One region of the Pseudomonas cannabina genome, then DNA from elsewhere that is predicted to be linked to it. Evidence: riboswitches for the same ligand, from Rfam matches in the RefSeq annotation. Region 1 holds a riboswitch; the other holds the start of a gene.
The links. A riboswitch is a leader RNA that binds a small molecule or an ion and turns the genes downstream of it on or off. The one in region 1 is predicted to bind cobalamin.
Positions count from the first base shown of each region.

Region 2: linked by a shared signal. The riboswitch ahead of cobO (cob(I)yrinic acid a,c-diamide adenosyltransferase) and the one ahead of BLT55_RS06610 (ABC transporter substrate-binding protein) in region 1 are both predicted to bind cobalamin.

Region 1 covers NZ_FNKU01000001.1:1,398,162-1,403,193, reverse strand. The annotation lists gene BLT55_RS06620 (FadR/GntR family transcriptional regulator) at 1-695, opposite strand, end outside; partial or broken gene BLT55_RS06615 (FadR/GntR family transcriptional regulator) at 804-1,527, shown strand; cobalamin riboswitch at 1,539-1,737, shown strand; gene BLT55_RS06610 (ABC transporter substrate-binding protein) at 1,868-2,881, shown strand; gene BLT55_RS06605 (FecCD family ABC transporter permease) at 2,878-3,900, shown strand; gene BLT55_RS06600 (ABC transporter ATP-binding protein) at 3,897-4,688, shown strand; gene BLT55_RS06595 (peptidase U32 family protein) at 4,795-5,032, shown strand, end outside.
Region 2 covers NZ_FNKU01000001.1:3,009,165-3,014,196, forward strand. The annotation lists gene cbiB (adenosylcobinamide-phosphate synthase CbiB) at 1-134, opposite strand, end outside; gene bluB (5,6-dimethylbenzimidazole synthase) at 131-781, opposite strand; gene BLT55_RS14160 (cobyrinic acid a,c-diamide synthase CobB) at 778-2,073, opposite strand; gene cobO (cob(I)yrinic acid a,c-diamide adenosyltransferase) at 2,112-2,723, opposite strand; cobalamin riboswitch at 2,815-3,028, opposite strand; gene BLT55_RS14170 (PQQ-dependent sugar dehydrogenase) at 3,151-4,479, shown strand; gene BLT55_RS14180 (C40 family peptidase) at 4,970-5,032, opposite strand, start outside.

The sequences.
Region 1 (5,032 bases):
CGGCTGCCGTTGAGGTGCAGGTACATGGCCGAGCGCGCGGCATCGACGTTGCCTTCGGCAATAGCGTTGTAGATGTGCCGGTGTTCAGCGTTGATTCCGGCCAGGTAGGCATTGCGGTCGCTCTGCCCGGTGTACGCCGAATTCATGCGGGTGCGCGGGATCAATTTGGTGCCCAGGTGTTTCATGATGTCGATCAGGTAGGCATTGCCGGACGCCTTGGCGATCTTGAGGTGAAACTGAAAGTCGGCATTGATCGTGGTCCCGGACTTCTGCGGCCCTTCGAGCAACGCATCGAAAGCCCGTTTGAGTTCCAGCAGCGCTTCCGGGCTGCGGCGCTGGGCGGCAAGACCGGCGGCCTCGACCTCAAGGCTCAAACGAAACTCCAGCAGGTTCAGCACATCGGACACGGTGGCGATGGTCGCCGGGCCGACGGAAAACCCCTCGGGCGGCGGCATGTCGAGGACAAATGTCCCTACGCCGTGGCGGGTTTCCACCAGGCCCGCAGCCTGCATCCGCGACAAGGCATCCCGCACCACCGTGCGGCTGACGCCTTCGGCTTCCATGATATGCAGCTCGGAAGGCAGTTTTTCGCCGCGCTGAAGCACCCCGTCACGCATGCGCTGGGCAAAGCGGTCAACCAGGGTTTCCGCCAGGCGTCGGTGGTTCTTTTGCGAAGAAAGCGCGTTGTCCGGCATTGCAGCCTCAGTTCTGTCCGATACGCGAGTATAGGCTGCGATACCGACACAAAACAGGCTCTGAGTACGGTTATACTCAGCCACCCCAAACGGACCGATCACCCTGCCATGGAACAACCTTCCGCCCCCAAAGGCCGCCGTTCCAGCCTGACCCAGCAACTGGTCGCCGAATTCTCGCGTAGGATTCGCGAAGGTGAACTGCGCAGTGGCGAAAAGCTGCCCACCGAGCAGGTGATCATCCGTGAAACCGGGGTCAGCCGCACGGTGGTGCGCGAGGCGATGTCGCGCTTGCAGGCCGAAGGCCTGGTCGAAACCCGGCATGGCATCGGCACATTCGTGGTCGACGCCTCACAGACCGGGAGTTCACCGCAGGACGCCCCCGCCATTGGCACACCCGGTGACGCAGCGCCGATCATCGAACTGCGTCTGAGCCTTGAACCCGAATCCGCCGCCCTCGCCGCGCAACGCCGTACGCCCGGGCAGTTGGAGGCAATTCGTCAGGCCCTCGATGAATTACATCGTTGCGCACGCCTCGGCAAAGACACCCTGCAAGCCGACTTCGAATTCCACCGGCAGATCTCGCTGTGCACCGCCAACAGCTTCTTCACAGACGTCATGAGCCAGCTGGGCAGCAGCATTCTGCCGCGCACGCGCAGTGGCTTCGGCAATATATATTACGTTACTGCACACCGAAGATGATCCGGAAGCTCAACAACGTGAGCAAGAGCAGATTTTCGACGCCATCGCTCGCCAGGACCGGGATGCGGCACGCGCCGCGATGCGCCTGCATCTGACCAACAGCCTGCTGCGAACGCAAAGCATTAGCCACTAAAACCCTTATCGTTTACCATGCCGGCCGTCGGTTTCCGAGAGGAACTAACAGGGAATTCGCACGCCTTGTTTCAAAAGGTCAAAACGAAACTGCCCCCGCAACTGTAGGCATCGAGCCTGCTCTATGACTGCCACTGGATTCAGGTCCGGGAAGGCCGGAGCGAGGCGATGACATGCCAGTCAGGAGACCTGCCGACCTGATTCAACCCACTAACCGGCGGGGTGTCCGGGAAGGACATCCGCACGCGTCGGCATTTTTTGTCGTGCCCGGTCATCTGCCGGGGATGTGTTTCCTGATATGCATTGCGCCTTGGCACCTGCTCCAATGGAGACCGCATTTCATGTCGCTGCCCCGCCTTGCCGCCCTCGCCGCTTGCCTGACCCTGTCGACCCTGACGTTTGCGGCACCGACCCAGTATCCGCTGACCGTGGAAAACTGCGGCTCGACCCTGACCTTCGCGCATGCGCCGACCAAAGCCGTAACCATTGGTCAGGCCGGAACTGAAATGCTCTACGAACTGGGCCTCGGCGACAAGCTGGTCGGCACTTCGCTGTGGTTCAACAACGTGCTGCCACGTTTCAAGGCGCAGAACGACAAGGTCGAGCGCCTGGCCGATAACGAACCGGGCTTCGAAGCGGTGATCGGCAAGCGCCCAGAGCTGGTGGTCGTGCAGCTGGAGTGGATGGTCGGCAAACAGGGCGCGGTTGGCACCCGCGAGCAGTTCCATGATCTGAAAATCCCGACTTATATCCTGCCGTCCGATTGCGAAGGCAAAGACAATCTGGTCGGCGCCGATGGCACGCGTCTGGAGCCGTTTCGCATCGAGACCATTTACAAAAGCATCGAACAGCTGGCGCAGATTTTTGATGTACGGGATCGCGGCGACGCATTGGTCGCCGACCTCAAGGCGCGCCTCAGCGCAGCGATTGCCAACGTCAACCAGAACAAGGCCAACGACGTGTCTGCGCTGTTCTGGTTTTCCAGCTCCGAGATCGCCAGCGACCCGTTTGTGGCGGGCCGCAAAGGCATTCCGGACTTCATGCTCAACAGCCTGGGCATGCGCAACATCGTACAATCCGACGAAGAATGGCCGACCGTGGGCTGGGAAACCATCGCCAAGGCCAACCCGAGCATTCTGGTGATTGCACGCATGGACCGCCGCCGCTTTCCGGCCGACGACTACCTGAAGAAGATCGCCTTCCTCAAGAGCGACCCGGTGACGCGCAACATGGATGCGGTCAAGCACGACCGGATCGTGATCATCGACGCCGAGGGCATGCAGGCCGGTCTGCGCCTGTTCACCGGTTTCGAAGAGCTGGCCGACGCCGCCAACCGTTTCAACGCCGCCCGATGAGATGGCCTGTAGCGTTTGGCCATCTGCTGTGGGTTGCCGCAATCCTGGTGCTGGCGATCATGATCGGCGCGGCGATTGGTGAAACATCGATCAGCCTTTCAGTAGTCTTTCAGGTGCTGGCCAACAAACTCTGGGCGGCCGGTTATATGCTCGACCCTATCGACGAAGGCATCGTCTGGAATTACCGGCTGACCCGCGCCATCGTTGCGGCAGCCTGCGGAGCCGGGCTGGCGATCTGCGGCGTGGTGCTGCAATCGTTGTTGCGCAACCCGCTGGCCGACCCGTACCTGCTGGGGATTTCCGCCGGGGCCTCGACCGGCGCGGTGCTGGTGGCCATCCTGGGTTTTGGCGCGGGGGCGATTTCCATGTCGGCTGGCGCGTTCGTCGGGGCCGTGGCGGCGTTTTCGCTGGTGGCCCTGCTCGCGCATTCCTCACGGGGCACCACCGCATCCGTGCAGATCATTCTGGCGGGGATCGCCGGTTCACAACTGTTCAACGCGCTGACCTCGTTCATGATCACCAAATCCGCCAGTTCCGAGCAGGCCCGCGGCATCATGTTCTGGTTGCTGGGCAACCTTAGCGGGGTGCGCTGGCATTCGGTGTGGCTGGCAGTGCCGACGGCGCTGGCCGGTCTGCTCGTTTGTCTGTGGTACCGACGCGCGCTGGATGCCTTCACTTTCGGCAGCGATTCGGCCGCCTCGCTCGGCATTGCGGTGCGACGTGTGCAGATCATCCTGATCGCCACCGCAGCGCTGGTGACGGCGGTCATGGTCTCGATTGTCGGCTCCATCGGTTTTGTCGGGCTGGTGATTCCGCACGCGGTACGCATGCTGGTCGGCGTACGTCACGCACGGCTGGTGCCGCTGAGCGCACTGAGTGGCGCGCTGTTTCTGATCGCTGCAGACATCCTCTCGCGCACGATGATCAAAGGTCAGGCACTGCCGATCGGGGTGATTACTGCGCTGATCGGCGCGCCAGTCTTCGCATTGATTCTTATCCGGGGCAACAGCACGCGATGAACGCCTTTGCGCAGTCGCTCGGTTCACCCGTACTCGGTTGCTCCGGGTTGGGTTATTCGGTGCGTGGTACGGCCTTGCTGAGTGATATCGATCTGAGTATCACGGCAGGCGAAACGCTGGCGGTAGTCGGCCCCAATGGCTCGGGCAAATCCACCTTGCTCAAGCTGCTGGCCGGCATTCAGAAGCCGGGGAGCGGCACGGTCAGGCTGGGTGATCAGGCACTTGCCGCCATGAGCCGCAGAGACGTGGCGCGCCTGCTGGCGGTGGTCGAGCAGCAGGCCGAAACCAGCGACGCGGTGACCGTACTGGACGCCGTCGAACTGGGCCGCACGCCCTGGCTTTCGGCACTGGAGCCGTGGAGCGCGAATGACGACGCCATCGTGCGTCAGGCCTTGCTCGACGTGGACATGTTGCATATGCAAAAACGTGCCTGGCACACCCTGTCCGGTGGCGAGCGGCAACGTGTGCACATCGCCAGGGCGCTGGCGCAACGGCCAAAAATCCTGCTGCTGGACGAGCCGACCAACCATCTAGATATCCAGCATCAACTGACCATCCTCGGTCTGGTCAAAGCCTTGCCGGTGACCACGGTAATTGCCCTGCACGACCTGAATCAGGCGCTGGATTGCGACCGGGTGGCGGTCATGGAAAAAGGCCGACTGGTGGCGCTGGGCACGCCGGTCGAGGTGCTGACGCCAGAGCGCCTGCTGAGCACCTTCGGCGTCGTCGCCCACTGGCTGACCGATCCCTTTGATGGCGCGAAAATCCTGCGTCTGCGCTCACGCTGAGGCAGCGCCGGTGGTCAGCCCATAACCTGCGCAAACCGGCAACAGGTGCGCCGCGCGGCGCGGCGCACTACAATGCGCGCTTTGCTCGCCGCCGGATCCCGTTGCCATGTCGTTACCCAAGCATCACCTGGAATTGCTCAGCCCTGCCCGGGACGTGACCATCGCCCGTGAAGCCATCCTGCATGGCGCCGATGCGGTGTACATCGGCGGGCCGAGCTTTGGTGCGCGACACAACGCCTGCAACGAGGTCAGCGATATCGCCGAACTGGTGAAATTCGCCCATCGCTACCACGCGCGGATCTTCACCACGATCAACACCATCCTGCATGACGACGAGCTGGAAC
Region 2 (5,032 bases), 1.6 Mb from region 1:
CGGCCGCCACTGTTGAAACGTTGTTCGACACGGCTGGCAAACCCGCCAAACCCCACCAGCGGATGGAAGCGTTTCGGCTCACCGAGCAACGCATCCAGCGCTACCCCGGCGACGCTCAACAGCGCCACACTCATTGACTGACTCCCCATTGATTCTCGTACAGCAGTTCATGCAGCGGACGCGCTTGCGCCCAGCCTTCCATGACCAACATGGGCGCCGGGTAAAACTCCTTGACCGGCCCCAGGCAAATGATCGCCAGCGGCTTGGCGCCGTCGGGCATGCCCAGCAATCCAGCCAGCGCTTCAGGGTCGAACAGCGATACCCAGCCCATGCCCAGCCCTTCGGCACGCGAGGCCAGCCACAGGTTCTGGATCGCGCAGGACAGCGAGGCCATGTCCATTTCCGGCAAGGTGCGACGGCCGAAGATGTGCTGCTCTCGCCCTTCCATCAGCGCGGCGACCAGCACTTGCGCGCAGTCATTGATGCCTTCGACTTTCAGCTTCATGAACTCGTCAGTACGCTCGCCCAGCGCTTCGGCGGTGCGAATGCGCTCTTCTTCTACCTGCGCCTGCATCTTGCGGCGCAACACAGGATCGCTGATGCGGATGAACCGCCACGGCTGCATCAGGCCAACGCTGGGCGCTTGATGCGCGGCTTCCAGCAAACGGGCCAGCAGCTCGGGCGCCACCGTACCGCCGATGAAGTGCCGCATGTCGCGGCGCTCGGCAATGGCTCGGTACACTGCTGCCCGCTCTTCAGGGCTGAACGCTGGCTCGGTCATGGTTTGAACAGCGCCGCGATCGCCTGCGGGCAGGACGGGAAATAGAAATGCACGTAGGAAGCGGTCAGGCGTCCGAGGCGATACACCGCCTCCGCGCCGCGCCCGCCATTGGGGCTGACGCCACGGGCAATCGGTTGCAGCTCGGTGCTGGTCAGCGAATGGTGATAGGTGTGCCCGTGCAGCGTGCCTTCGGGCAGTTCGACCGCTTGCAGCGCCAGCGCTGCCAGACGCTTCTGCATCACCGCTTCACCGGCCAGCAACCCGACCAGCTCGGCGCGTACGCCGTCCACGTCGGTCAGGGCATTGAGCAGGTAAAGCATGCCGCCGCACTCGGCGAGGATCGGTTTGCTGGCGATATGGTGCGCCCTGATCGAGGCCTGCATCGTCAGGTTGGCCGCCAGCGCGACGTGATGCAGCTCCGGGTAGCCGCCCGGCAGGTACAGGCTGTCGGCTTCAGGAAGCTCGCTGTCATGGATCGGCGAGAAAAAGCTCAGCTCGGCCCCCATGTTGCGCAACAGCTCGAGGCTCGCGCCATAGAGAAAAGCGAAGGCTTCGTCACGCGCTACGGCAATGCGCACGCCACGGAGCAGCGGCTCGACCTGAACCGGGTCGGGTGCCGTGAACGTCACGGCAGGCGGCAATGTCACTTCACAGGTGCTGGTCAGCGCCGCGGCAGCCATGTCCAGACGCAGGTCGAGGTCATTCAGCTCGCTGGCCTGTACCAGCCCGAGATGGCGGCTGGGCAACTCGAAACCGACTTCCCGTGACAACGCGCCGTACCAGCGCAGGCCCTCGGTCAGGCTGTTTTCCAGCAGTTGCGCGTGGCGTACCGTGCCGACGCGGTTGGCCAGGACCCCGGCGAACGGCAAGTCCGGCTGATAGCGCGCCAGCCCCAGCGCCAAAGCGCCAAAGGTTTGCGCCATGGCCGTGCCGTCGATCACGCCGAGCACCGGCACGCCGAAGTGCCGCGCGAGATCGGCACTGGACGGTGTGCCGTCGAACAGGCCCATGACGCCTTCGATCAGGATCAGATCCGCTTCGTCGGCCGCTTCCCAAAGCAGGCGCCGACTTTCATCAGCGCCAACCATCCACATGTCCAGTTGGTAAACCGGCGCGCCGCTGGCCCGCTCGAGAATCATCGGATCGAGAAAATCCGGCCCGCACTTGAACACCCGAACCTTGCGGCCCTGATTGCGATGCAGGCGTGCCAGTGCGGCAGTCACCGTGGTTTTGCCTTGCCCGGAGGCTGGCGCGGCGATCAATACCGCCGGACAGTGGCGCGGGGCTCTCATTGGCGGGCTCTCATTGCAGTGCTCTCATGACGAATGACTCACAGCTCGATACCTTTTTGCGCGCGGATACCGGACTGGAACGCATGCTTGACCACGCCGATCTCTGAAACAGTGTCGGCCAGGTCGATCAGTTCAGGCTTGGCACCACGGCCGGTGACCAACACGTGTTGCATCGGCGGACGTGCCTGCAAGTCGGTCAACACCTGTTCCAGGTCGAGGTAGCCATGCTTGAGGGCGATGTTCAATTCGTCGAGCACCACCAGACCGATGCTCGGGTCGCGGAGCATTTCCTGCGACACGGTCCAGGCGGCTTCGGCGGCGGCGATGTCGCGCTGGCGGTCCTGGGTCTCCCAGGTGAAGCCCTCGCCCATCACGTGATAACGCACTTGCTCGGGGAAGCGCCGAAAGAACATTTCTTCCCCGGTGCTGTTGCGGCCTTTGATGAACTGCACCACACCGCACTGCATGTCGTGACCCATGGCCCTGGCGAGCATGCCGAAAGCGGAGCTGCTCTTGCCTTTGCCGTTGCCGGTCAAGACCAGCAGCAGGCCGCACTCGTTGGGCGAACTGGCAATGCGCTCGTCCATCACGGCCTTTTTGCGCTGCATGCGCGCCAGATGACGTTCGTCGCGTTCGGGGGATTCGTTCATGTCGGCTCTCCGCTCGGGGCAGGCGAAAGCACACGGAAGGACAGCACTGGACAGCACGGCAACGGCCTGCACAGAACATCACCCTCTGTGATGCCATTGACTGATTCAGGCCGGTCTCCGGGCTCATGAGCGGGTTACCCCGGCTGTGCGCCTTCCCGTGTCGAAACACAGTGGCACGATGCACAGCCTTGACTCATTTACCGTTGCGGGGGCAGCGCCGGGATCGGATCGGTCGATCCACACCGGCTTCCCTGTTTCACTCTGCCAATCGAGGATTGCAGAGCACCTGAAACAAGCCGCGAAGGGTAGAGGGTTGGGCCGGGAGCGTCAATCGACAGCGCAGGCGTTATGGAACGCGATTGAACCTCGGCGGATCAGCACGCCTCTATCAGTTACAGGACTACGCCTTTGTTTATGGAGATCCAACATGTTCAAACTCAGACCCCACTACGCAGTGCTGCTTCTGGTTGCCGGCGGCCTTGCAGCCTGTGGCGAGTCGTCCAGACTGCAAGTCTCGGACGGAACAGGCCCCTCGCCCCACCTGCCGGAGCCCAACAAGACGTTGATCCCGACCGTCAATATCGCGCCTGCCATCGGCTGGGAAAAAGGCGCCAGACCGGTGGCCGCACCTGGCACCCAAGTGGCTGCCTTCGCTGAAGGCCTGGACCATCCGCGCTGGCTGTACGTGCTGCCCAACGGCGATGTGCTGGTGGCGGAAACCAACTCGCCCGCCAAGCCGGATGACTCCAAGGGCATTCGCGGCTGGGTCATGGAAAAAGTCATGGGCCGAGCGGGCGCTGGCGTACCAAGCGCCAACCGCATTACGTTGCTGCGCGATGTCGACAAGGACGGCGTCGCGGAAACCCGCACCGTGTTCCTGCAGAACCTCAATTCGCCGTTCGGCATGACCCTGGTGGGCAACAAGCTGTATGTCGCTGATACCGACCGCCTGATCAGCTTCCCGTATGAAGCGGGCCAGACGTCGATCAGCGCACAGCCCACCAAAGTGGTCGACCTGCCGGGCGGCACGCTCAATCACCACTGGACCAAGAACGTCATCGCCAGCAAGGACGGCAGCAAGCTGTACGTGACCGTCGGCTCGAACAGCAACGTGGCCGAGAACGGCATGGACAAGGAAGAAGGTCGCGCAGCGATCTGGGAAGTGGACGCCGCCACCGGCAAGCACCGCATCTTCGCGTCGGGCCTGCGCAACCCCAACGGCATGGATTGGGAGCCAAAAACCGGCAAGCTGTGGACGGCCGTCAACGAACGCGACGAGATCGGTAGCGATCTGGTGCCTGACTACGTAACGTCGGTGCAGGATGGCGCTTTCTATGGCTGGCCTTACAGCTATTACGGCCAGCATGTCGACCAGCGTGTGACACCGCAAAACCCGGAACTGGTCGCCAAGGCAATCGCCCCGGATTATGCCGTCGGCCCGCACACGGCCTCACTGGGCCTGGTGTTCGCGGATGGCAAAACATTGGCCGCGCTGTTCAACGAAGGTCTGTTCGTCGGCCAGCACGGCTCATGGAACCGCAAACCGCACAGCGGCTATAAAGTGGTGTTCATCCCGTTCAGCGGTGGCAAACCCAACGGTGCGCCCGTCGACGTGCTGACCGGCTTTCTCAACAAAGACGAAAAAACCATGGGCCGCCCGGTCGGTGTGGTCAACGATCAGCATGGCGGCTTGCTGGTGGCGGATGACGTCGGCAACAAGATCTGGCGCGTGACATCGGCCAAGGCTGCGCAATAACGCCTCAGCGCTCTTCGGTCACACAAGTCTTGATTATCGTGCCTGCGCTCTGCGTAGGCATGCCGTTCTGGACGCTCTGCGTCCGACCTTGAGTGTGCGTCACACAGCGGTTCTGCGATATCAGTGCTGTTTGCTTACGGCTCAAGTCACCTTTTCGCCCCTCGGCGACCTACTTTGATGGGGCCAAAGTAGGCAAAACCCCTTGCTCCGTTTCCGGCCCGACTTCGTCGGGTTCCTTCGCCCTGACACTGATCCGGGGGCAGCTGCAATGGGCCATCCTTGGCCCGGTGCAGCTTGCTCGGCGTCCTGCCTCGCATCCCCCGGATCAGTGTCAGGGCTCAGCCGTCACTTACGTCGCACTCTGCGTCGTCAGTGCCATTGCGATAAAAAAGCGCTTTCTTTCAACTATCGTGCGACGCTCTGCGTCGGCATGCCGTACTGGACGCTCCGCGTCCGATCTTGAGCAGGACCAAGCTGGTCAGCGGGGGCGCTAAGGCCGAATCTGCGCCAGGCTCGCAGGCTGGATCACGCGCTTGGCGTTGAGGTAGGCGCG